3 regions of the Pseudomonas sp. Irchel s3b6 genome follow, and region 2 is predicted to be linked to each of the others. Evidence: predicted binding sites of a transcription regulator. Region 2 holds the regulator's gene; each other region holds the start of a gene.
What was found. The regulator FliA, encoded in region 2, starts transcription of late flagellar genes. The targets are predictions, from matches to a motif close to CTAAAGTTTNNNNNNNNNNNGCCGNTAA.

Region 1: the regulator FliA is predicted to act here: its motif matches at 1,192-1,219, upstream of CKW07_RS13330 (methyl-accepting chemotaxis protein).
Region 3: the regulator FliA is predicted to act here: its motif matches at 2,684-2,711, upstream of CKW07_RS12045 (methyl-accepting chemotaxis protein).

The regions. Positions count from the first base shown of each region.
Region 1 is NZ_FYDM01000006.1:231,051-235,508, reverse strand. Features, by position in the region: gene CKW07_RS13330 (methyl-accepting chemotaxis protein) at 1-1,131, opposite strand, end outside; gene CKW07_RS13325 (inorganic phosphate transporter) at 1,398-3,014, shown strand; gene CKW07_RS13320 (multidrug/biocide efflux PACE transporter) at 3,109-3,537, opposite strand; gene CKW07_RS13315 (LysR family transcriptional regulator) at 3,626-4,458, shown strand, end outside.
Region 2 is NZ_FYDM01000008.1:194,519-198,976, forward strand. Features, by position in the region: gene flhF (flagellar biosynthesis protein FlhF) at 1-739, shown strand, start outside; gene fleN (flagellar synthesis regulator FleN) at 853-1,683, shown strand; gene fliA (RNA polymerase sigma factor FliA) at 1,680-2,420, shown strand; gene CKW07_RS15635 (chemotaxis response regulator CheY) at 2,587-2,958, shown strand; gene CKW07_RS15640 (protein phosphatase CheZ) at 2,989-3,777, shown strand; gene CKW07_RS15645 (chemotaxis protein CheA) at 3,854-4,458, shown strand, end outside.
Region 3 is NZ_FYDM01000005.1:308,560-313,017, forward strand. Features, by position in the region: gene CKW07_RS12030 (glycosyltransferase family 39 protein) at 1-927, shown strand, start outside; gene CKW07_RS12035 (phosphatase PAP2 family protein) at 950-1,783, opposite strand; gene CKW07_RS12040 (histidine phosphatase family protein) at 1,811-2,485, opposite strand; gene CKW07_RS12045 (methyl-accepting chemotaxis protein) at 2,803-4,458, shown strand, end outside.

The DNA of each region.
Region 1 (4,458 bases), on a different contig from region 2:
CACCTCCAGCACCTTGCCAATCCGGCCGCTGTCGGTTTCCAGGCGACGGATCACGGTCGCTGTATTGGCGATTTCCCCGCGCATTTGCGTGATCGCATGAATCGTATTGTGCATCACCTTTTCGCCCTGCTGGGCCGACTGGTCGGCATCGTCGGCCGCCCGCGCCGCATCGGCGGCATGACGCGCGACCTCCTGGGCCGTGGCCGACATTTCGTTCATCGCCGTCGCCACTTGATCCGTGCGGCTGAACTGTTCGCTGGTGCCATGGGACATCAAGGTGGCAATGGAATTGAGCTCGCCACTGGCGCTGTCCAGATCCGAGGCGCTGCGTTGCAGGCGGCCGAAGGTTTCGGCCAAAAAATCGCGCAAGGTATTGGCCGCCACCGCCAACCGGCCCAACTCGTCCTGACGATCGCTGGCCACGCGCTCGGCGAAGCGTCCCTGGCTCAATTCGGCAACGTAGCCGATCAGCCGGCGAATCGGCTCCACCAGTTGACGGTTGACCAGCCACGAGCTCAGCAGGCCAATCAACAGCCCCGAGAGCAGCATCACCACAATACCCGCCAGCACGGTGCGATCGGCGCTGGCACTGATCAGCCTAGACTGCTCGTCACCCTGCTTGCGCAACGCATTGACCAACTCGCTCATCTGCTCGCTGGTCGCGCGGTCCACGCCTTTGACCGCATTGTCACCCACAGCCGGATCGCCCCCGGCGGCCAGGTACGCGTCACGCCCTTTTTGATAGGCCATGCCCAGCATCCGATGCTCTTCACGCAAGCGTTCGATTCGGGCCTTGAGCGACGTGTCGATTGCCGGTTGACGGGTCAACTCGCCGAGGATGTTCTGCACATCGCCCTGACGGTCCTCGAATTGCTTCCAGTACTTGTTCAGGTCGGCCGGCTGCTTGCCGCGCAGCAGGACGTTTTTCCACTCCTGTACCTGCGCCTTGAACTGCAGGTTGGCCTCATCGATCAGTTGCGAGGTGTGCAACGGGCCTTCGATCAGGTTGCGATAATTCTGCACCCCGCTGGAGAGGAAGTGAAAGCTGGCCAGCGCGATCAGCAACATCGCAAACAGGCTGCCACTCAGCAGTGCAAGGATTTGAGCTCTCAGGGACTTGTGCAAAAACATCGAGGGATATCTCACGACAGGAATAAGGCGGGCACCGGGGTGCGCAAACCAGCCTAGGCATCATCGGCGCCGCCGTGGATTTCTTGAGCCGCTCCGACCAGTGGCTCAGAACCGTTTGCGGGCAACCGCTACCTTCACCGCCCCTGTCGAGACCGAGCGGATCAACGGATCTGCAAACATCCAAAACACTGACCCACCGCAGCGTTTGCGCAATGTTTAGCACCGATCATGACGAACACCCCTCCTCTCCACAGGATTGTCCGGCAATGGCTACTCCCCTCTCGACTGCCGCCCCCCCCACCTCTACACGCGGCGTCAGCCCCAACGTCGACAAAAAACCCAGCGTACTGACCGTCGTGGTGTTCTTTTCCGTACTGGCCATGGGGCTGTTGTTCACGGCCTACAGCCTGATGCATGACATCAATCGTGTCGGCACCACGATGACCACCTGGACCCCGTTCTTGCTGCTGGGCGTGGCGCTGCTGATTGCCCTGGGCTTTGAGTTCGTCAACGGTTTCCATGACACCGCCAACGCCGTGGCAACAGTGATCTACACCCACTCGCTGCCGCCACAATTCGCAGTGGTCTGGTCGGGCTTCTTCAACTTCCTCGGGGTGCTGCTGTCCAGCGGCGCCGTGGCCTTCGGCATCATCGCCCTGCTACCGGTGGAGCTGATTCTGCAAGCCGGCTCCTCGGCCGGGTTCGCGATGATCTTCGCCCTGCTGATTGCGGCGATTCTGTGGAACCTCGGCACCTGGTGGCTGGGCCTGCCGGCATCCTCCTCGCACACCCTGATCGGCTCGATCATCGGCGTCGGCGTTGCCAATGCCCTGATGCACGGGCGCGATGGCACCAGTGGCGTCGATTGGGCCCAGGCCACCAAAATCGGCTATGCGTTGCTGCTGTCACCGCTGGTCGGCTTCGGGTTCGCCGCGCTGTTGCTCCTGGCCCTGCGCGCCTTCGTCAAGAACCGCGCCCTGTACCAGGCTCCGACCGGCAACACCCCGCCGCCATGGTGGATCCGCGGGATGCTGATCCTGACCTGCACCGGCGTGTCCTTCGCCCACGGCTCCAACGACGGCCAGAAAGGCATGGGCCTGATCATGCTGATTCTGGTCGGCACCCTGCCGATGGCCTATGCACTGAACCGCACCATGCCCGCCGATCAAGCGTTGCAGTTCGCCGCCGTGGCCGAGGTGACCCAGCAGGCGCTGGTCAAGGGTGCGCCACGACTCGCCCTCGCCGATCCTCGTTCGACACTCACCGATTACGTGCGCAGCAAGCAAGCCACGCCCGAACTGGTCCCGGCCCTTGCCGCGCTGGCCGGTCACATCGGCAACGAAGTGAAGGGCTACGGCTCGCTGGCCAAGGTGCCGGCCGAAGCCATGGGCAACGTGCGCAATGACATGTACCTGGCCAGCGAAACCATTCGCCTGATGGACAAGAACAACGTCGGCCATTTCGATGCCGACACTACCGGCAAGCTGCAACTGTTCAAGCAACAGATCGACAGCGCCACGCGCTTCATTCCGTTGTGGGTGAAAATCGCCGTGGCGATTGCACTGGGACTGGGCACCATGGTCGGCTGGAAACGCATCGTGGTGACCGTCGGCGAGAAGATCGGCAAAACGCACCTGACCTATGCCCAGGGCGCCTCCGCCGAAACCGTGGCCATGCTGACCATCGGCGCTGCCGATATGTTCGGCCTGCCGGTCTCGACCACCCATGTGCTGTCGTCGGGGGTGGCCGGGACCATGGTGGCCAATGGGGGTGGGCTACAGATGAAGACCATCCGCAACCTGTTGATGGCCTGGGTACTGACCCTGCCCGCGGCGATTGTGTTATCGGGCAGTCTGTACTGGTTGTTCACCCGGTTGTTCTGAGCAACCACCGGCTGCAGCCGACCGAGCCGATGGGAACACCCATCGGCTCGGCCGGCAATTGGTCAACCGCAACTGTTCTTTCACCGGGTGGCAACTACGCCCTGGCCAATACCATCCGCTCACGCAGCACGTCGTAGGCCCAGTGGTAGATGTAGGTGTACGGCAGGAAGAACAGCAGTACCCCGATGTCCAGAATCAGCGCCTCCATCAGGCTGACCTTCAGCCACCAGGCAATCAGCGGGATACTGATCGCCACCAGGCCACCTTCAAACATCAGTGCGTGCAAGACCCGGGTCCCGGCACTGGGGACCAGCGCCAGACGCTTGAGCAGCCGATCGAACAGGCCGTTGAACACCACGTTCCAGCCCAGGGCGATCAGGCCAATGCCAAGCGTGACCACGCCCATGTCGACCATCGGTTTGTCCATCAGCCAAGCCAGCAGCGGAGTACACAGCATGATCGCGAGCACTTCGAATCCAATGGCTTGAAAAACACGTTCAGTGAAGGATTTATGGGTGCTCATCATCAAGCTCCTTGGTAAGTGTGGTTGCCATGATCCCTCACCAAGACGATACTTCATAATCAATAACCATCGATCAAGGCGATAGTTCATGCCCTCCCATGAAGTGCTGCTGGCGTTCGTACAAGCGGCGACCCAAGGCTCGTTTTCCGCCGCGGCGCGCAAACTGGGCAAGAGCCAGTCCACCATCAGTGCCGCCGTCGCCAGCCTGGAAATCGACCTGAACGTGACACTGTTCGACCGCAGCAGCCGCAAACCCGGCCTGACGTCGGCCGGGCATGTCATGTTGCAACGAGCCGAAGAGATCCTGGCAGCCACCAGCCGCCTGAAAATGACCGCCGCCCAACTGTCACAGGGTGTAGAGGCCAAGCTGACGGTGGCGCTTTCCGATACCTATCATTCCGACCGGTTCGATGCGGCACTGAGCAGCTTCGAACAGCGCTACCCGGACCTTGAGCTCGAATGCCTGATTGCCGAGTGCGATGACTTGGTCGCCCTGGTGCAAAGTGGCCGCGCGCATATCGCCCTGGCCGAGATGAAGGACAGCTACCCCGCCGACCTGGACTGCGCGACCCTCGACGAACGCACGGAGATCGCCTTGTTCATATCGCCACGGCACCCGCTGGCGGCGCTGCACACGGTCGACAAACAAACCCTGGCGCAGCATCGCGAGCTGCGCCTGGCGACCATCATCAACCCCTACGAAACCCGCGCCAAGGGACGGGTGTGGTCAACCCCCAGCTATCTGATGCTGCTGGAAATGGCCCAGGGGGGTTACGGTTGGGCGCCCTTGCCGCGCTGGGTGGTTGCACGCTTTGGCGCCGGGACAGTGCAGGAACTCAAGGTGCGCGGCTGGCCAAAATCCGTATCGGTTCACGCGCTCTGGTCACGGCTACACCCGCCAGGGCCGGCGGGGAGCTGGTT
Region 2 (4,458 bases):
TCAGGCCTGGCGCATGCTGTTGGCGCATCTGGCGAGGATGATCGTGACCCCCGAGATCGAACCACTGGAAGAGGGCGGTGTGATTGCCATGGTCGGCCCTGCCGGCATGGGCAAGACCACCACCCTGGCCAAGTTGGCCGCGCGTTACGTGCTCAAGTACGGCGCGCAGAGCATTGCGCTGGTGAGCATGGACAGCTACCGCATTGGCGCCCAGGAGCAACTCAAGACCCTGGGGCGGATCCTCAATGTCTCGGTCACCCATGTCGACCCGGGGCAGTCCTTGGCTCAGGCCCTGGATCCACTGTTGCGCAAGCGCGTGGTGCTGATCGACACCGCCGGCCTGCAAGCCAGTGATCCGGCGTTGCGCATGCAGCTGGAAAGCCTGGCCGGTCGCGGGATCAAGTCGAAGAATTATCTGGTCCTGGCCACCACCAGCCAGAAGCAGGTGCTGACCGCCGCGTACCACAGTTACAAGCGTTGTGGCCTGGCGGGCTGCATCCTGACTAAACTGGATGAAACGGCGAGCCTGGGCGAAGTGTTGAGCCTGGCGATCAGTCACGAATTACCGGTGGCCTATCTGACCGATGGGCCGCGGATCCCGGATGATCTGCATTTGCCGCGCCGCCATCAGTTGGTCAGTCGCGCCGTGAGTGTGCAGATGCAGGAAGAACCCAGCGAAGAAGCCATGGCTGATATGTTCGCTGATATCTACCACAGTCCGACCAAGCGGGTTGGCTGAGGTAACAATGACTAGATTTGTATCTACATCGATGGCCTGCCATGCATTGTTCAGTATTGAACGCGCAGCCAGTCATGTAGCCCGCGTCTAAGACGACAAGGTATAGAAAGCACATGGGCAGCATGCATCCCGTACAGGTGATCGCGGTGACCGGCGGCAAGGGTGGCGTCGGTAAGACTAACGTGTCAGTGAACTTGTCCCTGGCTCTGGCAGAGCTCGGCAGGCGAGTGATGTTGCTGGACGCCGACCTGGGGTTGGCGAACGTCGACGTGTTGCTGGGGCTCACCCCCAAGCGCACGCTGGCCGACGTGATCGAGGGCCGTTGCGAACTGCGCGATGTGTTGCTGCAGGGGCCGGGCGGCATTCGTATCGTGCCGGCCGCCTCGGGCACCCAGAGCATGGTGCATCTGAGCCCGGCCCAGCACGCCGGTCTGATCCAGGCGTTCAGCGACATCGGTGACAACCTCGATGTGCTGGTGATCGACACCGCTGCCGGTATCGGCGAGTCGGTGGTCAGCTTTGTGCGCGCCGCCCAGGAAGTGCTGCTGGTGGTGTGCGACGAGCCGACCTCCATCACCGATGCCTACGCACTGATCAAACTGCTTAATCGCGACTACGGCATGAACCGTTTCCGCGTGCTGGCCAATATGGCGCAGAGCCCGCAGGAAGGGCGCAACCTGTTCGCCAAGTTGACCAAGGTCACGGATCGCTTCCTGGATGTCGCCTTACAATATGTCGGCGCGGTGCCTTACGACGAAAGCGTGCGCAAGGCCGTGCAGAAACAGCGCGCCGTGTACGAAGCCTTCCCCCGCTCCAAGTGCGCATTGGCCTTCAGGGCCATCGCGCAGAAAGTCGATACCTGGCCGTTGCCCGCCAATCCGCGCGGGCATCTGGAGTTTTTCGTCGAGCGCCTGGTGCAACAAACGGCGGGTCCGGTGTTATGACAGCCAGCGGTTACAACCTGTACAAGAAGTCGGCGCGTGACGCGCAGTACGAGCTGATCGAGCGTTACGCGCCACTGGTAAAACGTATTGCCTATCACCTGCTGGCGCGTCTGCCGGCCAGCGTGCAGGTGGAAGACCTGATCCAGGCGGGGATGATCGGGTTGCTTGAAGTGTCGACCAAATACGACGCGAGCAAAGGTGCAAGTTTCGAGACCTATGCCGGGATTCGTATCCGCGGCGCGATGCTCGATGAAGTGCGCAAGGGGGACTGGGCGCCACGTTCGGTCCACCGTAATACCCGGATGGTCAGTGACGCGATTCGCTCAATTGAAGCTAAAACCGGACGTGACGCTAAAGATCACGAGGTTGCGGCCGAACTCCAATTGAGTCTCGATGATTATTACGGGATTTTGAATGACACCTTGGGCAGCCGCCTGTTCAGTTTCGACGACCTGCTGCAGGACGGCGAACACGAAGGGCTGCACGAGGATGGCGCGAGTGCTCATCTTGAGCCGTCGCGTGACCTGGAAGATGAACGCTTCCAGGCCGCGCTGGCGGACGCGATTGCCAATTTGCCGGAGCGTGAGCGACTGGTGTTGGCGCTGTACTACGACGAAGAGCTGAACCTCAAGGAAATCGGTGAGGTCCTGGGGGTCAGCGAATCGCGGGTCAGCCAGTTACACAGCCAGTGCGCGGCCCGTTTGCGGGGGCGTTTGGGAGAGTGGCGAGCGCGTTGACAGCAGTGTGGGGACACTGCGAACGAGACCGGTGTGGCGTGCAGCCGCACAGGCTTCAATCCGTTGTGCTCCAGACAGTCGTTGAGTGTTACGCCTGATTGATTGAATGGCGTGTCCAGGTGCTGGGCGCGTTTAAGACTGCTTGGAGGTCGAATTGGACAAGAACATGAAAATCCTCATCGTTGATGACTTCTCAACGATGCGGCGGATCATTAAAAACCTGTTGCGTGACCTCGGGTTCACCAACACGGTCGAGGCAGACGACGGCACAACGGCCATCCCTGTGCTCAACAGCGGCAGCATCGACTTTCTGGTAACGGACTGGAACATGCCTGGCATGACCGGCATCGATTTGCTGCGCCACGTGCGCGCCGACGAAAAACTCAAGCACCTGCCGGTGTTGATGGTGACCGCTGAAGCCAAGCGCGAGCAGATCATCGAAGCGGCTCAGGCCGGCGTCAACGGCTACGTGGTCAAGCCGTTCACGGCCCTGGCGTTGAAAGAGAAGATCGAGAAAATCTTCGAACGCATCGGTTGATAGGTGGTGCCACTGCGCCACGGGGGAGCTATGGAGCATAGAGAGATTTCACAGGGCGATTTTGAATCGACCCTGAAAAAACACGCGGTCGAATTGGTCGACAGCCTTGAAAAGGGCAAGTTCGGCGACGCCGTGCAACTGATCCATGAGCTCAACCAGACCCGTGACCGCGGCCTGTACCAGGAAGTCGGCAAGCTGACCCGTGAGCTGCATAGCGCGATCGTCAATTTTCAGATCGACCCGCACATGCCGCAGGCCGAGGAAGTGTCGCAGATCACGGATGCCACCGAGCGCCTGTCCTATGTGGTCAAGCTGACCGAGGCCGCTGCCAACCGCACCATGGATCTGGTCGAGAGCAGCACACCGCTGGTCAATGCCCTCGGCACCGATGCCCAGGCCTTGAGCGCGGACTGGGGGCGCTTCATGCGTCGCGAAATCGGGGCCGAAGAGTTCCGCGAACTGGCCCGGCGCGTCGACGGTTTCCTGACGCGCAGCGCCGAGCAGACCCAGGTCGTATCAGGCCACCTCAATGACATTCTGCTGGCCCAGGATTACCAGGACCTCACCGGTCAGGTGATCAAGCGTGTGACGCAACTGGTCACGGAAGTCGAAAGCAATCTGCTCAAGCTCGTGCTGATGGCCAGTCAGGTCGACCGCTTTGCGGGCATCGAACATGACCGCGAATCGATCCTGGCTGAAAAAGATCCGAAAAAACATCTGGCTAAGGGTGAAGGTCCGCAGATTCATGCCGATAAACGTGATGACGTGATGTCCGGTCAGGACGATGTGGACGATTTGCTTTCCAGTCTTGGTTTTTAGGTCACAGGTCGTGGAGACGGTGAATGCCGGTCCGGCATTGACCGTCATCAGGACTTACCATTAGGAGCACCCATTAATGAGCTTCGGCGCCGATGAAGAGATCCTTCAGGATTTCCTGGTTGAGGCCGGCGAGATTCTAGAGCAACTGTCCGAGCAACTGGTCGAGCTGGAAAGCCGACCGGATGATGCGGATTTGCTCAATGCAATTTTTCGCGGTTTTCACACTGTAAAAGGGGGCGCCGGCTTCCTCCAGCTCAACGAGCTGGTGGAATGCTGTCACATCGCCGAGAACGTGTTCGACATCCTGCGCAAGGGTGAGCGTCGCGTCGACTCAGAGCTGATGGACGTGGTTCTCGAAGCGCTGGACGCCGTCAATGGCATGTTCGGCGAAGTCCGTGAGCGGGCGCCGATCACGGCGGCCACCCCGCAACTGCTGGCGGCATTGGCGCGCCTGGCCGAACCGCAGTCGGCCGATGAAGTCGCGCCATTGGTAGAAGCGGTGGCCGAGCCTGAAGCGCAAAGCGACTCGGGCGACATTACCGACAATGAATTCGAACAGTTGCTCGACTCGCTGAACGCCGTCAAGGCGCAAGCCGAGGCACCCGTTGCGCCAGCGCCAGTGGTGGCTGCCGGCAACGATGAGATAACCGATGCCGAGTTCGAGTCGTTGCTCGATCAGTT
Region 3 (4,458 bases), on a different contig from region 2:
AGCAAGGGCGTGCTCGGCCTGGCAATGCCGGGCGTGGTGATCTTCGCCTACCTGCTGACCGAGAGCCTGATCGACAAGCGCTTCACGCTGACAAGCTGGACACGACCGGCGCTGGTGACCGTGCTCGGTTTGATCCCCTTGCTGATCTGGCTTGTCCTGCTGTATCAGCGCGGCGGCTCACAGGCCTTGGCCGAAGTGTTGCTGACCAACAGCCTCGGTCGCTTCAATGGCTCGTTCGTCGAGGCCGGGCACTATGAGCCGTTCCATTACTACCTGGCCAAACTGCCGGAAGCGTTCCTGCCATGGAACATCCTGGTCTACCTGGGGCTGTGGCACTTTCGCAAACACCTGGCGAACAACCGCTACCTGTTGTTCTTTACCCTGTGGTTGCTGGCCCAGTTCGTGATGCTGACCCTGGCCTCCAGCAAACGCACCGTGTACCTGATGTCACTGACACCGGCAGCAGCGGTCATCGCGGCGGAATATGCCGCCGTGCTGTATGAGCGCCTGCGCCAACACACGGAGGCGTCAGGCCTGCTCGGGAAGCTGGCGCGTCATCGCCGTGCATGGGCAATCGGCCTGATCAGCCTGATCGTCATGGCGTATCTGTCTGCCGCCCAATGGGCCGCCCCGCGTGCCGACCGCACACTGTCGTTCCTGCCGTTGATCGAGCAGATCCAGGCGATGCAAGCCATGGGGCAGGACGTGGCGCTGTACCAGGCCAACGAACGGACAGCCGGGGCGAGCGTGTTCTACACCCAGGGCTTGCTCAAGAATTTGCAGACCGAGGAGCAACTGTCCACCTTCCTCGCGGCGTCCCCCACTCATGTGGCACTGATCGCCAGCGAGCGTGAGCCCGGCCCGCCCTTGAGGGTGCTGAAGACCATGAGGGTGAGCCGGCAGGTGTACTACTTCGTGGCGCAGTAAAATGAAAAAAATGCCGCCGAACTCAGCCCGACACCTGCACCTCGGTACCACCGACCCGGGCTGTCACCTTCTGCCGCACCGGCACATCCAGCCGCACGCGACCGTAAAATGCCAATGCCGTCAGCAAACAAGTGAGCCAGACAACGATCCCCGCCCAGAAGGTGTGGGACATGTAGTGCCAGCCCTGCAATACCCGCGTGGTGCCAAAGATAAAGCCCAGCAACAGCGCCCCCCACAAGATGGCCTGGGAATAGCGCCACTGGTAACGACGCGCCACGAAATACAGCGCGAGCAGGGTGAAACCACCGGAGGCATGCCCCCCCGGCCAGCAACGGCCGTCGCCCGCCTCCTTGAACAGCTGGAAGTTGTTGAACCACTCCATGTGGGCGATTTTTCCACCGTAGAGCGTGGTTTCAATCGGGCAGTACACGCTGGTGTGCGCCTTGAGGAAGTGAATCACGCCTGTGCATAGGGCGAATGCCAGCACCACGAACCAGAAATCCCGACGATGGTCAGTGGTAAACCGCAGCACCGACGCTACCTTGGTCCGCTCCAGAAAGCCGCCCAGGCGCGGGTGTTTCTGTGTGTTGAAGCGCGGCCAGACAAACGACAGCAACGCCCCGATCAAGGCGACTTCGGCAGTCCAGTCCGGAATCACGCGCGTCCACTTGTGGGTGATTTTTTCAAAGAGTCGAATGTGGTCGATCGGGAACGTCTGGGTCAGCGGATCAAAGAACAGATTGCTGAAGGCAATGTCGATGTGGGTCATGTCGAACATCACAAATACCGCCGCGGCGCAGAGCAGCGGGATACCAAGGCTCACCCAATAGAATCGGTGACGCACAAAAGTCTGCATCGTTCGTCTCGTCTGCACGTTTATCGATTACTGCGAGAACATCGAGCGCCAGTCAGTGGCGTCGAGGAACCCCAGGAGGTGCGCCTTGGCGTTGCCCTTGGCGGTGGATAAAAACAGCGCCGTCCCATAACCGAAGCTTGCGCCCGGCACGTTCAGCTCTTTTTCCAGCTCCGCCATGCACTCACTGTGGGTGACCAGCACCAGGTTACGTCCCGCCACCTTGTGGGCCAGTGCATCCCGTAGCAGGGTGCCCTTGCAGTTGAACAGCCAGTCCTGGCCGCTCGTGACCGAGTTGAACATGTAGCTGGACGTCTGTACCGCACGGGTCACGGGGCTGTTGTAGAGGTCCGTGCGGGACAGCCCCAAGCGCTCGAATTGTGCCCCCAACCCCACCGCCACACCCCGCCCACGGTCGGTGATGCCATCCGGGGCGTTCAGGCAAGTGGCCCTGGAATGATCACAACGTTCAACATGCCGCACCAACACAATCATCTCGCCAGCCGCCCAGTCAGCCTTCAGCCGTGTCAGGTCCGAGGTATTGCCCTGCGCCAGGTCCGTAACCGGTGCCGGCCGCAGCAGGTAAACCGCCGACAGCAGCACACACAGCCCCAGCAACAGCGCGATGACGGTGTTTTTGTAGCGCCTGATCTCCCTCAGCCCATCCGGGAGACTGGCACCCACCGACTCGATTCTTGACCTCACGACCCAACCGCCCCTGTGGCATTGCCTGCCAGATGAATGCATGTGTCGGCCTGATGCCGACGATGGCAGGACAATAGCGATGGGCAAGTCGGAGGCAGGTGAAATGAATGTAAAAAAAACCTGAGCACTGAGATTTTTCATCAGTGCCCGCTGACTGTTGGCAATCTGCTCATCTGCAATTTCTCGTAACGAAAACAGGTTCAGCTATCTCGCTGACTGCCGATACAGGACTTCTATACCCCTTGCTGGCTCCCAAAAAAAATAATCTTCCAGCCAACTGACGATCAAGAAGCGCAACGTTCCTGGAGGAATTTTCGATGAATAGCTGGTTTGCCAATATCAGCGTCAACCTGAAGCTGGGCCTGGGTTTCGGCCTGGTGCTGGCCCTTACCTGCATCCTTGCCCTGACCGGCTGGACCAGCCTGGGCGGGCTGATCGACCGCAGCAACTGGATGAGCGACATCACCCAGCTCAACGCGAGCCTGACCAAACTGCGCATTACCCGTTTGCAATACATGCTGGCCAACGGCGACGAGACCGTGGCGCAGACCGTGCAAACCTCCCTCGATGGCTTCAAGGCCCAGCAGCAGTCCCTGCTGTCGAGCTTCAAGAGCCCGGAAAACCTCAAGCTGCTCAGGGAACAAAGCGCCGTCATCGACGCCTACCAGCAATCCCTGAACAAGATGCGCAACGCCTACCGCACCGCCAACGCGGCGCGTCAGGCCATGGCTGAGAACGCCGAAAGCGCCAACACCCTGATCAACGACATCAATACCCGCGTGCGGCAGATGCCACTGAGCGATGAGCGCTTCGAACAGTTCCAGGTCATCACCGAGGCCAAGGAGCAGTTCTTGCTCGCCCGTTACGAAGTACGGGGCTACACCGCCGACAGCAACCCGGCCACCGAGCAAAAGGCCGCGGTACAACTGGACGCGGCCATTGCCAGCCTCAAGGCACTGAACAGCCACTTCGCCGACACTCAGCCAGACGCCTTGCGCCAGCTCGAACGCGTACTGACCAACTACCGCAGTGCGTTACAGGCCTATAAGGCTGCCAACAGTGAGGCCGTCCAGGCCCGTCAGGAAATGACCGTCCAGGGCAGCGACATCGTCAGCCGCAGCGACGCGCTGTATCAGATCCAGCTGGATCGCCGCGACACCGAAAGCGCCCGCGCACGTACCCTGCAATTGATCAGCACCCTGCTGGCGTTGCTGGTGGGTGTGCTGGCGGCCGTGGTCATCACCCGGCAGATCACCCGTCCGCTACGCGAAACCCTGGCGGTGGTCGAGCGCATCGCCAGCGGCGACCTGACCCAGGACGTGCGCGTGACTCGTCGCGACGAACTCGGTGTGCTGCAACAAGGCATCGCCCGCATGGGGGTGACCCTGCGCGACCTGATCAGCGGCATTCGCGATGGCGTGACCCAGATCGCCAGCGCCGCTGAAGAACTGTCCGCCGTCACCGAAGAAACCAGCGCCGGGGTCAACAGCCAGAAAGTGGAAACCGATCAGGTGGCCACCGCGATGCACGAAATGACCGCCACCGTGCAGGAAGTCGCGCGCAACGCCGAGCAAGCCTCGCAAGCGGCCGCCGCGGCAGACAGTGAAGCCCGTGACGGCGACAAGGTGGTCAACGAAGCGATCACCCAGATCGAACGCCTGGCCAGCGAGGTGGTGCGTTCCACCGAAGCCATGACCGTGCTGCAACAGGAAAGCGACAAGATCGGCAGCGTCATGGACGTGATCAAGGCGGTGGCCGAGCAGACCAACCTGCTGGCGCTCAACGCCGCCATTGAAGCGGCGCGCGCCGGTGAAGCCGGTCGTGGCTTTGCCGTGGTGGCTGACGAAGTCCGTGGCCTGGCCCAGCGCACGCAGAAGTCCACAGAGGAGATCGAAGGCCTGGTTGCCGCGCTGCAGAACGGGACCCAGCAAGTGGCGACCGTGATGAACAACAGCCGCAGTCTGACCGACAGC